DNA from 3 places in the Mesorhizobium sp. M1338 genome. Region 1 is predicted to be linked to each of the others. Evidence: predicted binding sites of a transcription regulator. Region 1 holds the regulator's gene; each other region holds the start of a gene.

Evidence for each region. Region 1 encodes PhoB, which activates phosphate uptake and scavenging genes when phosphate is short. Its sites were predicted from a motif close to TGTCATNNANCTGTCAT; they were not measured.
Region 2: olsB (l-ornithine N(alpha)-acyltransferase) is a predicted target of PhoB. The motif match lies at 3,618-3,634, and genes of this name have one in related genera.
Region 3: ppk2 (polyphosphate kinase 2) is a predicted target of PhoB. The motif match lies at 3,258-3,274, and genes of this name have one in related genera.

Annotation. Positions count from the first base shown of each region.
Region 1 is NZ_JAMYLL010000003.1:31,940-37,039, forward strand. Features, by position in the region: gene NKH19_RS03945 (type I secretion system permease/ATPase) at 1-377, opposite strand, end outside; gene eglC (endo-1,3-1,4-beta-glycanase EglC) at 422-1,846, opposite strand; gene phoB (phosphate regulon transcriptional regulator PhoB) at 2,584-3,273, opposite strand; gene phoU (phosphate signaling complex protein PhoU) at 3,293-4,000, opposite strand; gene pstB (phosphate ABC transporter ATP-binding protein PstB) at 4,026-4,829, opposite strand; gene pstA (phosphate ABC transporter permease PstA) at 4,826-5,100, opposite strand, start outside.
Region 2 is NZ_JAMYLL010000001.1:70,108-75,207, reverse strand. Features, by position in the region: gene lspA (signal peptidase II) at 1-38, shown strand, start outside; gene acuI (acrylyl-CoA reductase (NADPH)) at 104-1,093, shown strand; gene NKH19_RS00330 (response regulator) at 1,236-3,515, shown strand; gene olsB (l-ornithine N(alpha)-acyltransferase) at 3,698-4,573, shown strand; gene NKH19_RS00320 (trimeric intracellular cation channel family protein) at 4,666-5,100, opposite strand, start outside.
Region 3 is NZ_JAMYLL010000052.1:8,689-13,788, forward strand. Features, by position in the region: gene hemB (porphobilinogen synthase) at 1-751, shown strand, start outside; gene NKH19_RS28370 (nucleotidyltransferase family protein) at 799-1,095, shown strand; gene NKH19_RS28375 (dihydrofolate reductase family protein) at 1,311-1,955, shown strand; gene ppk2 (polyphosphate kinase 2) at 2,228-3,148, opposite strand; gene NKH19_RS28385 (aldo/keto reductase) at 3,432-4,475, shown strand; gene NKH19_RS28390 (glycosyl transferase family 90) at 4,597-5,100, opposite strand, start outside.

The sequences.
Region 1 (5,100 bases):
GCCGCGCCGCGTGACCTGATGAAGGCGCATACCGAGGCAAGGTCGCGCAGTGGAGACAGAGCTGCGCCGCCGGCGTACTTAGCCTCAAGCGAGACGGCGAATGTCCTCGCGCCCAATCTGTTGTCGACCGTGGCTGCAACGCGCTGCGTGTAGACGGAGCGGATCGTATCGAGGAGACCGAGAAAGGCGAGCGCGAGAACCGCGATAGCAGAGAGGTAGAGAAGCGTCTCGACGCTGGAGGACAGCAGGACGCGGTCATAGACCTGCAAGAGATAGAGGGGGATCACCAATAGCAGGATGTTGATGAGGAACGAGAAAACACCGACATCTACGATGGCGCGCCTCAAGACTGCCCGCAGACCAGACTGTGCAATCATTCCCGCGCTCCCAACGGCTCATGGCCCCAACGTGAGGGCGTCGCTTAGACCGAATGGTCGGCCGCGATGTCCAAGGGGTGGTGCTGCAGGTCGTCCAGCGTATAGGCGCGGATGTAGTCGATTTTCATCTCCGCCGGCGTCGCCAGATGGTCAGGAGGCTGGCCGGCAATGCCGCCCACCGCGAGATTTGCCAATATGTACATGGGGTCGTGCATGTCGGACGGCGTTGCCGCTTGGGCGACCTTTACACCATCGTAGGTCCAGACAAGCTCATCCTTCGTCCAGAGCAGGCCATAGGTGTGGAAACCGTCGGTGTCCGCAACGTTCACCGTGGACGAAACCTTCGTGTGCGCTCCCGTCTCATTGGTATGCGCCGTCATGTAGAGCGTGTTCAGGTCCTGGCCGCGCGTTTCGACAACGTCCAGCTCCGGCGGCCACGATCCGTCTTCCGGAAGCAGCCAGAAGGCCGGCCATGCTCCGGCTGTTTCGGGCAGGTCCGCCCGCATTTCGAAATAGCCATAGGCTTGCGCGAAGGTGTCGTGCGTCGTCAGGATCCCCGAGGTGTATTCGTAATTGTTGATCAGAGGCTTGATGTCCTCCGGCGCCTGCGCCGCGGTGATGGTGAGGACGCCGTTTTCAACGCTGAACGGGTGGACGGAACTCGTCGGGCCATAATTGGCGTCGACATACCATTGCAACTCGCCATTGCTGCTCAATGTGCTGCCGTTCGGCGCTCCCCACCAGAAATTGGAATTCCAGGTGCCGTCCTGTCCGTTCCGAAGGCTCAGCGTGTTAAATTCGTCGGAGAAGGACAGCGTCATTCCGGACTTGTCTATCGGCAGCTCGAACTGGGTGGGCTGCAACTTGTCGATGGTCGTATTCTTGAACACCAGGATCTCGTCGGATCCGAGGTTCAGCATCACGTTTGATTCCACCTGAACCATCTGTGAACGGACGGCATCGAACGAAGTGAAGTCATAGCCGTTAAGGCGGACCGTATCAGTCGCACCGAAATCGAAGATAAGATCACTTCCATTTCCTTTAGAGATGGCGAAAGTGTCGGCGCCGTCTCCGCCGATCAGGACATCGTCGCCCTTGCCGCCATCCAGCGTCTGATGACCCGACCCGCCCTTGATGATGTTGTCCAACGCATTTCCGAACGCATATCGATTGGCGCCGGTAACGACGAGGTTCTCGAAATTGTCGGGGAGCTTGTAGCTCATCCATGTGTCGATCGTGTCGATTCCTGCCCCAGGATCCTCGACCACCTTATTGTTGGTGGAATAGAGGTGATAGTAGTCGTCGCCGGCGCCACCGTAGATCGTGACCTTGACGCCGGTGTCTCCCCAGAAGGAGTCGTTGCCGGAGGTGCCATGCAGTTCCGGTCCAGACCCAGTGGCCGAGAACCAATGAGTGGAAGCGCCGGTGTAGGGAAGAGGGATGCCTTTGGCGTTTACGACGGTGCTCATCAGAAATCCTTCCTCATGGTATCCGACCTGGTGAAATCATTCGATACGAGTCCCAGCGACTGCTTCCCAAGCAACGTTGCAACGGATGAAATAGTTCCAGGGAATCGTCATCCGATCCGAGATAATATTGACCATTCGGCGCACATACACTGAATAAAGAGAAGGAATCCGTCCTCCGTCAAAAATATAATTTTAATAAAATTCTATATTTATGTGAAAGTCGCGTGCTTTGACGGATATAGATAAATGCATTAGTTCAATCCTCGCTAGAAGGAGCACGATTTGGAGGGCAGAGTTTTACGGGCAAAATGGCGATTATGACCGACTAATCGCGAACCGTTCTTCCCGCGGCCAGCCGGACACAACAGCAGTTTGAGAGATCGCAGAGCAATCGAGTTGTGAAGTGACCGACCAGTTAGCCACGCACAATCAATTCCAGCATGGCTCACTCCGCTGCGGACGTTTCGCTGCGACCGGGCAACGACCGCGAAGGGTCGGTTAAAGATTTCAATCCCGCCTGCTTGAATGTCCGCCATCGCTTTTTGGATGCCAGAAGCCGCCTGTCGCCTTGGCCCAAATGCGGTCATTCGAAAACTGATGGGATGACCGCTCCTGGGCGCCACATGCTCGTTCTCCACCGATGAGACGAATGCAACATTCCACCCTTCGCGGCCGTTGGCGACCGCCTGCTGACCGAGCTTGAACCTGGGTTCCGATTTATCGGGATGGGATGGGAATTAATCTTCCCTGATCGCGTAGCCTGCACCTCGAATGGTGCGGATGACGTCGGGCATGCGGCCGTTGTTGACCGCCTTGCGCAGCCGGCCGACATGCACGTCCACCGTGCGTTCGTCGATGTAGATCGTCTCACCCCAGACATTGTCGAGCAGCTGGCTGCGCGAGAACACGCGGCCGGGATGGCGCATCATGAATTCGAGCAGGCGGAATTCGGTCGGCCCGAGCCGGATCTCGCTCTTCTTGCGATAGACCCGATGCGATTCTCGATCGAGCACGATGTCGCCGACCTTCAGCACGCTGGACAGCACTTCCGGCTTGGCACGGCGCAGCAGCGCCTTGACCCTGGCCATGAACTCCGGCGTCGAGAAAGGCTTGACCAGATAGTCGTCGGCGCCGGTCGAGAGGCCGCGCACGCGGTCGCTCTCCTCGCCGCGCGCGGTCAGCATGATGATCGGCAGCCGCTCGGTCTCGGGGCGCATTCGCAGGCGTCGGCAGAGTTCGATGCCGGAAACCGCCGGCACCATCCAGTCGAGCACCAGAAGGTCAGGCACGTTCTCCTGCAGCCGGATCTCGGCCTCGTCGCCGCGCGTCACCACCTCGACCTGATAGCCCTCGGACTCCAGATTATAACGGAGCAGCACGCCTAGCGGCTCCTCGTCCTCCACCACCATGATGCGTGGCGCGATCATCGGCTGGTCACCCCTGTCGTCATGCCGCCGGCGCGGACATTGTCGTCTCGTCCTGCTTCGGACGATTGGCCGGCAGCTGCGTGCCGGTCAAAACATAATAGGCATTTTCCGCGATGTTGGTGACGTGGTCGCCGATGCGCTCGAGATTCTTGGCGCAGAACAAAAGATGCGTGCACGCGGTGATGTTGCGCGGGTCTTCCATCATATAGGTGAGAAGTTCGCGGAACACGGAGGTGTATTTGACGTCGATGCGTTCGTCGTCGGCACGCAGTTTCGCCAGCGCGGCGGCGTCACGCGCCGCATATTCCTCGATGACGCCCTGCACCTGGATCAGCACCAGTTGTGCCATTCCATCGATCGAGTGCGAAAGGTCGCGCGGCGTAACGCTGAGGCCGACAGTGCCGACGCGCTTGGCGATGTTCTTGGCAAGGTCGCCGATGCGTTCGAGATCGCCGGCCATGCGGATCGAACCGACGACATGGCGCAGATCGTCGGCCATCGGCTGCCGCTTGGCGATCAGCGTGATGGCGCGGTCGTCGAGCTCCCGCTGGCGCGCGTCCATGATCGCGTCGTCGGAGACGACGCGCTGTGCCAAGGCGTTGTCGGAATTCAACAGCGCCTTGGTCGCACCGCCGACCATCGAGCTGGCGAGATCGCCCATGTCGCTGATGAGCTTGCTGATCTGACCGAGATCCTCGTCGAAAGAAGCGACTGTGTGTTCGCTCATGATCCTGTTCCTCGTATGCCTGAGCTCAGCCGAAGCGGCCGGTGATGTAGTCCTGCGTGCGCTTCTCGCGGGGCGACGTGAAGATCTTCTCGGTGCGGTCGAACTCGACCAGCTCGCCCAGATACATGAAGGCCGTCTGCTTCGACACGCGCGCCGCCTGCTGCATGTTGTGGGTGACGATGACGATCGTGTAGTCGGCTTGCAACTCGTCGATCAGCTCCTCGATCTTGGCGGTCGACAGCGGATCGAGCGCCGAGGCGGGCTCGTCGAGCAGGATGACTTCCGGCTTCACCGCCACGGTACGGGCGATGCAGAGCCGCTGCTGCTGGCCGCCTGAGAGGCTGAGGCCGCTGGCGTCGAGCTTGTCCTTGACCTCGGTCCAGAGTGCCGCGCGCTTCAGCGCCTGCTCGACGCGGCCGTCCATCTCGGATTTGCTCAGCTTCTCGTAGAGCCTGATGCCGAAAGCGATGTTTTCATAGATCGACATCGGAAATGGCGTCGGCTTCTGGAACACCATGCCGATCTTGGTGCGCAGCAGGTTGAGGTCCTGCGAGCGGTCAAGAACGTTCTGGCCGTCGAGCAGCACCTGACCGTCGGCCGTCTGCCTGGGATAAAGCTCATAGATGCGGTTGAAGACGCGCAGCAGCGTCGACTTCCCGCAGCCCGAAGGCCCGATGAAGGCGGTGACGCTGCGCTCCGGCAAGGACAGCGTGATGTCCTTCAGCGCCTTCGATTGGCCGTAGTAGAAGTTGAGGTTCTTGACCTCGATCTTGGCCTTGGCGGTGGCCTCGGCGGCGATCGTCATGTCTGGAGACAACATCTGGCTCATTTGTCCTCTCTGCGTCCGGTCAGGCTGCGCGCAACGATGCTGAGCGCGAGAACCGTCAATGTGATGATAAGTGCGCCGGTCCAGGCCAGTTGCTGCCATTCCTCGTAAGGGCTGAGAGCGAACTGGAAGATGGTGACAGGCAAGCTGGCCATCGGCGCGTTGAGATTGCTCGACCAGAACTGGTTGTTGAGCGCCGTGAAGAGCAGTGGTGCCGTCTCGCCGGAGATACGGGCGATCGACAGCAATATGCCGGTGACAATGCCGGAAAGCG
Region 2 (5,100 bases), on a different contig from region 1:
AGCCCAGGTCTTCAAACGCCAAGCCTTCCAAAGATTGACCCCGTGCGGCCGGCGCCGCACAGTTCATGTCGCCAAACAGATCGCGGAGAAAGAGGAGAAAGAGATGCCAGAAACCTTCAAAGCCATCCTCGTTTCGCGCGACGCCGAGAAAAAGCAGGCGGTAGCCGTGACCGATCTCACCGAAGCCGACCTGATGGAAGGCGATGTCACCATCGCGGTCGAGGCAACGACGGTGAACTACAAGGATGGCCTGGCGATCACAGGCAAGGCGCCGGTGATCCGCCGCTGGCCGCTGGTGCCGGGCATCGATTTCGCCGGCACCGTCATCTCGTCCTCCCATTCCGACTGGCGCGCCGGAGACAAGGTCATCCTGAACGGCTGGGGCGTCGGCGAAACCCATTTCGGTGCCTATGCCGGCCGCGCCCGTGTCAAGGGCGACTGGCTGGTGCCTCTGCCGCAAGGCATCAGCCCGCATGACGCGATGGCCGTCGGCACCGCCGGCTACACCGCCATGCTCTGCGTCATGGCGCTGGAGCGGCACGGCATCCTGCCCGATCGCGGCCCGGTGGTGGTGACGGGGGCGGCCGGCGGCGTCGGCTCGGTCGCGGTCTCGATCCTGTCCAGCCTCGGCTACCATGTCATTGCTTCCACCGGTCGCAACGCCGAAAGCCCCTATTTGATCAACCTTGGCGCCGCCGAAGTGATATCGCGCGACGAGCTTGCCCAGCCGGCCAAGCCGCTGGCCAAGGAGCGCTGGGCCGGTGGCGTCGACGCCGTCGGCAGCCACACGCTGGCCAATGTGCTGTCGATGACATCCTATGGCGGCGCGGTCGCCGCCTGCGGCCTGGCCGGCGGCATGGACCTGCCGGCCAGCGTCGCTCCCTTCATCCTGCGTGGTGTGTCGCTGCTCGGCATCGATTCGGTGATGGCGCCGAAGGCGGTCCGCCTCGAAGCATGGCGGCGTATCGGCACCGACCTCGATCTGAAGAAGCTCGCCAGCCTGTCCAGGACCATCGGATTCGACGGCATCATCGATGCCGCGCGCGACATCGTCGACGGCAAGATACGCGGCCGCGTCGTCGTGGACATGTGAACCCGCTCGACTGCCGGAGAAGGCGGGCGGAATTGCCGCGCACGATGGCAAATCCGTTGCGGCCACGGCAAAAGCGCCCATCCGCTAAAATTCGAACGATCCGCCGCAATTTTCCATAATCTCTGTCTGGCAAGGATTTCGCATGATCGCGGAATCGGGAAGCCAAAGGGCGGACACTGGCCACGACGTGCACGCCACGTCGGCGCGGCGCTTTGTCGCCGCGCCGCCATTGGTGCCCGAGCCCGAGCCCGCCAGGCGCGAAGGGCTTCCGTTCCTGGCCTTCGTCGCCATCATCGTGCTGGCAGGCCTGGCGCACCTGACCGGGGCACCGGTCTTCATCAGCATCGCATTGCTGGCAACCGGCCTTGCCGGCCTTGCCATGCATCTGCGCGCCATGCGGAGCGAGCACCGCACCGCGGCCCTTCTTGACGAAACCACTGCCCGCAGCCGCGCCGAGATCGAGACGCTAGCCGATCGCATGTGGGAAATGCAGGAGAGCGATGAGCGCTTTCGCGGCCTGATCGATGCGCTCGGCGACCTCGTCATTCACCGCAACCGCGACGGCTACATCGTCTATGCCAACAAGGTTTTCGCCGATCTCGTCGAAACCGATCAGCGCGACCTTGCCGGCAAGACCCTGGCGGAACTTGGCATCGAGGTCGGCATCGTTCCCGATGCCGCCTTTTCCGACCATGAATGCCTGAGTTCCACCGATGTCGCCATCAATACGCCTAGCGGCCCGCGTTGGTTCTCGTGGATCGAACTGTCGGTGCGTGACAAGGACAGCGGCGCCGTTTCGCATCGCGCCATCGCCCGCGACATCACCGCCCGCAAACGCGCCGAATCCTCGCTGATCACCGCACGCGAACGAGCCGAGTACGCCAGCCAGGCCAAATCGCGTTTCCTCGCCACCGTCAGCCATGAAATTCGCACGCCGATGAACGGCATCATGGGCATGGCCAGGCTACTGGCCGACACCAGCCTGTCGCCGGAACAGCAGACCTATGTCGGCGCCGTCTCAACCTCGGCCAGCGCATTGCTTGCCCTGATCGAGGATCTGCTCGACTACTCCAAGATCGAAGCCGGGCGCTTCGACCCGGAGCCGCAGCCGATGTCGGTGCGCGAGATCGCCGACAACATCGTCGAATTGCTGGCCGCGCGCGCCTTCGCCAAGGATATCGGGCTGGGCTGCCATGTCGAACCCGACGTGCCGCAATTGATCACCGCCGATCCGGGCAAGGTCAGGCAGGTGCTGCTCAACCTTATCGGCAACGCCATCAAGTTCACCGACAGCGGCGGCGTGCTGGTGAGCATTGCGCGAGCGCGCACCGAAACCACCGACCGCATATGCTTCACCATCGCCGATACCGGTTCGGGCCTGCATGATGAGGACCTGGACCGTATTTTCGAGGAGTTCGAGCAAGCCGACGGCACGTCGACGCGTACGCATGGCGGGGCCGGCCTCGGCCTTGCCATCTCCAAACGCCTGGTGGCCGCCATGGGCGGCACGATCTCGGTATCCAGCCGGCTCGGCCAGGGATCCGAGTTCGTCTTCGAGATCCCGGCGATAGCGGCCACAGAAGCGCCGCAGGGCCGGCAGAACGCACTCTCTGGCAGACGCGCGGTGATCCTGTCGAAAAACGCCGTCGAGGCCGACGCCATCGCCCGCACCATCCGCGCCAATGGCGGCACGGTCGACATCGCCACCACCGCCGCGCAGGCCGCGCCCTTCGCCGCTGGCTGTGATGCGCTTCTGATCGATGCGGCCATGGAAGAAAGCGACGGCAGGTTGCTCAAGCGCCTGCGCCAGAGCGGTTTTTCCGACTGCGAGGCCATCACGCTGATCGCGCCGACCGATCGCGGCATGCTTGGCGAGTTCCGCGCCGGCGGCTACGCAACCTTCCTGGCCAGGCCGGTACGTGGCGGAACGCTTCTGCGTGTGCTGTTGAGCAGCCATGCTCCCAGCCTCGTCCAGCCGCAGCCGGAAAAGCGTGGCGCGCCGGCGCTTCGCGCCGTCGGCAACCGCCAGCGCGGCCTGTCGGTGCTGATCGCCGAGGACAATGACATCAATGCCATGCTGGCCCGCGCCACGCTGCTGAAGGCCGGGCATCGCGTCAAGGTGGTCGGCAACGGCAAGGCCGCCGTCGAGGCTGTCACCGGCGCCGGGCACAACCACCGCTTCGACGTGATTTTGATGGATTTGCACATGCCGGTCATGGACGGACTGGACGCGATTGCCGCCATCCGCCGCCATGAGGAAGAAACCGCCGTGCCGCCGGTGCCGATCATGGTGCTGTCGGCCGACAGCCAGGAAAAGACCCGCCATGCGGTGTTGGCTCATGGCGCCAGCGGCTTTGTCACCAAGCCGCTCGACCCCGAGGCGCTGGTCAATGCCGTCGAGGGACAGGTCGTCGCGGCCTGAGTTTTCCACCCGCCCATTTCAGGCCGCGCGCTCACGTAAAGGAGCCGGTTGATCCTATTCGCCAGCCGACGAAGTATTGCCCACGACGTCGTATCACGGTACTGTCACAATCCTGTTGCACCTACACCGTATCCCCGTGCCAAGAGGGATGGCTCGAAGGAGAATCACTCGTGCATACAGTTATGCCGGAATGTGACACTCGGCCGAACGCCAGCAGCGCCTTGCTTGCCGGATGTAAAGTCGATTCCGTCATAAAGGGCGCGGCACTGGGCCGTATAGGCAATCTTGAAGTGCGGCTCGCTCGCAACGAGGCCGAGATCGCGGCCGCGCAGGAAGTGCGCTACCGGGTGTTCTACGACGAACTTGGCGCCAGGAAGGATCTGTTCCAGGCCCACGACCGCCGTGATGCCGACCGCTTCGACCCGCTCTGCGACCATCTGCTGGTTTTGGACACGACGCTTTCCGGCCCCGAACATCGCCGCATCGTCGGCACCTATCGGTTGCTGCGGCAAGAAATCGCGGCCACGGCCGGAGGGTTCTATTCCGAAGGTGAATTCGAGCTGACCAAGCTCATCGCCCGTCACCCCGGCCAGCGCTTTCTCGAACTGGGCCGCTCCTGCGTTTTGCCGGAATACCGCTCGAAGCGCACCATCGAGGCGCTGTGGCAAGGCATCTGGGCTTACATCAACCACTACGAAATCGGTGTGATGACCGGTTGCGCTTCCTTCCACGGCACGGTGCCGGCGGCGCATGCCGAGGCACTCACCTACCTCGCCCACCACTGCCGGACGAATTCGGCCTGGGATGTGCGCGCGGTGTCCGGGCGTTACTGCTCGATGGACCTGATGCCGATCGAGGCGGTCAACACCAAGGCGGCGATCGCGGCGATGCCGCCCTTGGTCAAGGGTTATCTGCGCGTTGGCGCGCGCATCGGCGATGGCTGCGTCATCGACCGCGAATTCTCGACGGTCGACGTCTTCGTCGTCATGCCGGTCAAGGAAATCGGCGCCCGCTACGTCAATTATTATGGCGGGGAAGCTCAACGCTTCGCTGCGTAAAGTGGTGAATGGTGAATGGTGAATGGTGAATGGTGGGAGTTACACCCCGTTCTAATTGCCATTCACTATTCACCATTCACCATTCACTTCTCTCACGGAATATCTTCCGGCCGCCGGCCGGGTCGGCTTTTGTAGGACGGAAACGACCAGCCGAATTTGAGTGCGCCGCCACGCACAAGGAACGCCGCCGCAAAACCGGCGAGGTCCGAGGCGAGCGGCGGCAGTCCGGCAAGATCGCCAAGTGTATAGAGGCCGGCACCCGCAAGGGCTGCCGTGACGTAGATTTCGGGCCTGAGCAGAACCGATGGCTCGCCGGCCAGGAGATCGCGCAGAATGCCGCCGAAAGTGGCGGTGAGCACGCCGGTGATGACGGAGACGACAGGCGAACCGGTAATCGCCAGTCCCTTGGCGGCGCCCATCACCGAAAAGGCGGCGAGCCCGATGGCGTCAAGCCAGAGCAGCCATTTCCAGCGCGATTCGACACGATGCGCGCTGAAGAAGACCAGCACCGCAACCACGGCGCAGAT
Region 3 (5,100 bases), on a different contig from region 1:
CTTCCCCAATGTCGACATCTCGCTGCGCGACCAGACCGGCTCGCACATTCTCGACCCCGACAACGTCATCAACCGCGCTACCCGCGCGATCAAGGACGCGGTGCCGGAGATCGGCATCATCACCGACGCCGCGCTCGACCCGTTCACCAGCCATGGTCATGACGGCATCCTGCGCGACGGCATCATCGTCAACGACGAGACGGTGGAACAGGTGACCGCCGCGGCTGTCATCCAGGCGGCGGCCGGCGCCGACATCATCGCGCCGTCCGACATGATGGACGGCCGCATCGGCGCCATCCGCGACGCGCTCGACGCCAACGGTTTCCAGGACGTGGCGATCATGTCCTATGCGACCAAATTCGCCTCGGCCTTCTACGGTCCCTATCGCGAAGCGGTGGGCACCGCCGGCCTGCTCAAGGGCGACAAAAAGACGTATTACATCGACCATGCCAATTCCGACGAGGCGGTGCGCGAAGCCGAACAGGATATCACTGAGGGCGCCGACATGCTGATGGTCAAGCCGGGCCTGCCCTATCTCGACATCATCCGGCGGCTGAAGGACGAGTTCCAGATGCCGACCTTCGCCTACCAGGTGTCGGGCGAATATTCGATGATCAAGGCCGCCGCCGCCAATGGCTGGATCGACGGCGAGAAGGCGATGCTGGAATCGCTGCTCGCCTTCAAGCGCGCCGGTTGCGACGGCATTTTGACCTATTTCGCCCCCGAAGTGGCGATGATGCTGAAGGGATAGGCCACTAGGTCGTTTGGAATTTTAGCGCAATCCGCTAGAATGAATTCATGAGCAGGAATGAGGTCATAGAGCGGTTGCAGAGAAATGCAGATGCCATCAAAGGCATGGGCGCGACTTCGCTTTATCTCTTCGGATCGACTTTGCGGGGCGACGCAGGGGCCGACAGCGATCTCGACCTCTTCATCGATTATGATCCTGGAAGGCGCTTTTCGCTGATCGATCTGGTCGGCATCAAGCAATTTCTTGAAGAGAAGATGTCAGCGGAGATCGATATCACCACCCGCGACAGCCTCAATCCCATGTTGAAGGCCGATATCGAACGATCTGCTATGCGCATATTCTGATGGCAGTGCGCCGGATCGAACCGATTCGCCGGATCTTTCTTCTCCGCACATGTAACTAGCGCGGCAGCAACGGCGGGTTCTCGCCGGCGAGGCTGCTGGCTTGTCTTCAGAGCCGACAGTCCGATCGTCGCCCTAAAAATACCGCTTGCAATTCGCAATCAGTCTGCTACGAAACAACTGCTTGCAAAATACAACTGGTTATCGAGGAGGCTCGCATGTCCAAACTACGTGTCAACGCTTTCAGCCTGTCGCTCGACGGCTACGGCGCAGGTCCTGATCAGGACCTGCAAAATCCGCTCGGTGTCGGCGGGGAATCCCTGCACAAATGGGCCTTTAGCACCCGCACCTTCCGCAAGATGTTTGGCGAGGAAGGCGGCGCGGACGGGACTGACGAGAACTTCGCGGCGCGCAGCTTCGAGAATGTCGGCGCCTGGATCCTCGGCCGCAACATGTTCGGGCCGATCCGCGGCGAATGGCCTGACGATAGCTGGAAAGGCTGGTGGGGCGACAACCCGCCCTATCACGTGCCGGTTTTCGTGCTGACCCACCACAAGCGCGAACCGATCGTCATGGAGGGCGGCACGACCTTTTATTTCATCACCGACGGCATCCATTCGGCGCTTGAACAGGCAAAAGCAGCGGCGGACGGCAAGGACGTGCGGGTGGGCGGCGGCGTCGCCACCATCCAGCAATATCTCCAGGAGAAGCTGATCGACGAGATGCATCTGGCGATCGCGCCGGTGCTGCTCGGCGCGGGCGAGAACCTTTTTGCCGGCCTCGACATGGTCAAGCTCGGCTATGTCTGCAGCGAGCAGGTTGCGACGCCGCTCGCCACGCACGTCGTCATCAAGCGTGCTTGAGCCCCGAGGTTATCAAGGTGGCGAAACCTTCGGTGCAGGCCCATTTCTCCCCGTTACTATACGGGGAGAAATGCCCGGCAGGGCAAGGGGCGGCGCAATCGGTTGAATGTTGAATATTGTGTTGCCGAGAATGCCACCGATGGCAATATGGGGGCAGAATAAGTTTCGCCCATGCAGCGATTTCACCGAGTTCAACTGTCTAAGTCAGCGCTGCCCCTCATCCGCCTGCCGGCACCTTCTCCCCGTATAGTGACGGGGAGAAGGGAGAACCTTCAGTACTTCTCCGGAACGTAGAGCTCGCGCGGCAGGGTCTGGCGCTCGTATTCGGGGTTGAAGACGCGCTCCGGCAGCGTGATCTCCTCGTGCGGCACCTCTTCATACGGCATCTGCTTGAGCAGGTGATCGATGCAGTTCAGTCGCGCCCGCTTCTTGTCGTTGCCTTCGACGATGAACCAAGGGGCTTCCGGGATGTTCGTGCGGATGAAGGTCTCTTCCTTGGCCTTGGTGTACTGTTCCCAGCGGATGCGCGACTGCAGGTCCATCGGCGACAGTTTCCACTGCTTCATCGGATCGTGGATGCGCATCAGGAAGCGCATCTGCTGTTCCTCGTCGGTGATCGAGAACCAGTATTTGACCACGGTGATGCCCGAGCGAACCAGCATGCGCTCGAACTCCGGCACGTCGCGGAAGAATTCTTCGACCTGATCGGGCTGGGCAAAGCCCATCACCCGTTCGACGCCCGAGCGGTTGTACCAGGAGCGGTCGAACAGCACGATTTCGCCACCGGCCGGCAGATGCGGGACATAGCGTTGGAAATACCATTGCGACTTCTCGCGTTCGGTCGGCGCCGGCAGTGCCACGACACGGCAGATGCGCGGATTGAGCCGCTGGGTGATGCGCTTGATGACGCCGCCCTTGCCGGCCGAATCGCGCCCCTCGAAGATCACCACCAGCTTCTTCTTGTGGTAGGCGACCCAGGACTGCAGCTTGATCAGTTCGGACTGTAAGGTGATCAGGTCGCGAAAATACTGCATGCGATCGATCGAAGGCGGATGCGCGTTCTTGTAGATCTTGGCGATCTCCATCGACAGCGCCGGCTCCGACATTTCGAGCTCATAGTCCTCGTCGAGCGTGTCGGCGAGCTCGGCCTCAAGCCAGTCCTTGGCAGGAGAATTCTGTTTTAGCTCGATCATATCAGCTGCTCCACCTGCAAGCCCTGTCGATCCACGTCCGGCGCGCCCCAAACCCCTGGCTTGCGTCTCGGAGCGCCAACACCTGAGCCGACTTCAATATAGGCCGGCAATGACGGTTTTATTGCAGCCTGGAACATGAAGTCGCCGCTGCAAATCCCGTGAGGCATGATCGATCCGTTGTCGTGGCATGGCGACAAACCGCTCAAATTGTCCTACAAATAGCGGCCACATTCGGGGCGGCCTTCCCCAACGCCCCTTCCCCAATGCAATAGCGAGGACTGACATGGAATACCGCACTCTCGGCCGTTCCGGCCTGAAGGTTTCGACGCTGACCATGGGCACGATGACTTTCGGCGGCGCCGGCGCGTTTTCGGCTGTCGGCAAGACCGATCTCGACGAGGCGCGCCGGATGATCGATCTCTGCATCGATGCCGGCATCAACGTCATCGACACCGCCAATGTCTATTCGAACGGCATTTCGGAAGAGATCATCGGCGAAGCGCTCGGCGGCAAGCGCAAGGGCGACGTGCTGATCGCCTCCAAGGCGCGGATGCGGATCGGCAACGGTCCGAACGATGAAGGCCTGTCGCGTCATCACCTGATCCGCGAATGCGAGAAGAGCCTGAAGCGGCTCAAGACCGACGTCATCGACATCTACTTCCTGCACGAATGGGATGGCGTGACACCGCTGGAGGAAACCATCGCCGCGCTCGACACGCTGGTTGCCCAGGGCAAGATCCGCTATGTCGGCTGTTCCAACTATTCCGGCTGGCAGGTGATGAAGGCGCTCGGCATCAGCGACAGCCATCACCAGCCACGCTTCGTCACCCAGCAGATCCACTACACGCTGGAAGCGCGCGAGGCGGAATATGAATTGCTGCCGATTTCCGTCGACCAGGGGCTGGGCGTTCTGGTCTGGAGCCCGCTTGCCGGCGGATTGCTGTCCGGCAAATACCGCCGCGACAGCCCCACCGCCCGCCAGCTTGCCGGCTGGTCCGAACCGCCGATCCGCGACGAGGACCGGCTGTGGCGGATCGTCGACGTGCTTGTCGAGATCGGCACGCAACGCGGCGTTTCGGCGGCGCAGGTGGCATTGGCCTGGCTGCTCGGCCGACCTGCGGTCTCCTCGCTGGTGATCGGCGGCAGGACCGAAACGCAGTTCAGGGACAACATCGCGGCGGCAAGCCTGGTGCTCACCGGCGAGGAACGCGGTCGCCTCGACGCGGTCAGCCGGCCGCCTTTGCTCTATCCCTACTGGCACCAGCAGCTGACGGCAAAGGACCGCTTCGGCCCCGCCGATCTGGTTCTTGACCGCAGCGGCATCTGACGAGCGGGCCCCGAGGCACGCGACGTCCTGAAGCGCGTCGCGTTTGAGGCACCGCGCTTTAGATCTTCGTTTTCATGCATGTCGTTCTCCCAAAACCGGGACCACTTTTGGGCGACATGCATTAACCCTGGATAAATCGCCAGACCTCGGGATCAGGGTCGATCTGGCCGCTGAGGACAAAGTATTTGTAGAGGACGAGCAGGGAAATCGCCTGTTCGGCCTGCTCGTTGGAGAATTGGCGGCAATAGGCGTTGGCCGCGGCGATAATGCGTTCCGCCTCGGCCGGATGCCGCTCGAAATATGCCACGCGTTCCGCAAGGTTGGAGAAATCCGCTTCGAGCGGCACATAGTGGACACCAGCCTCAAGTTGCTTTTCCGCGAACCATGTCTCGTATGTCGGCGACGGCATCAGGCAGAGTGAATTCGAATTCAGGATCCATTTGAGGTTGGTCGCAACGTCGTTGCCTTCGAGCGAGACGATGTAGCGGTAACGCAGCTGTTGGCTGATGCTGAGAAAAGGCTTGCTGTACTCAGCCGGCGCGTACGACTTGTGTGACCCGGCGTCGCAGAACGGCAGATCGCGCACGGCGTCCAGGAACCTCGTCCGTTTCGGATTGTTGAGGTC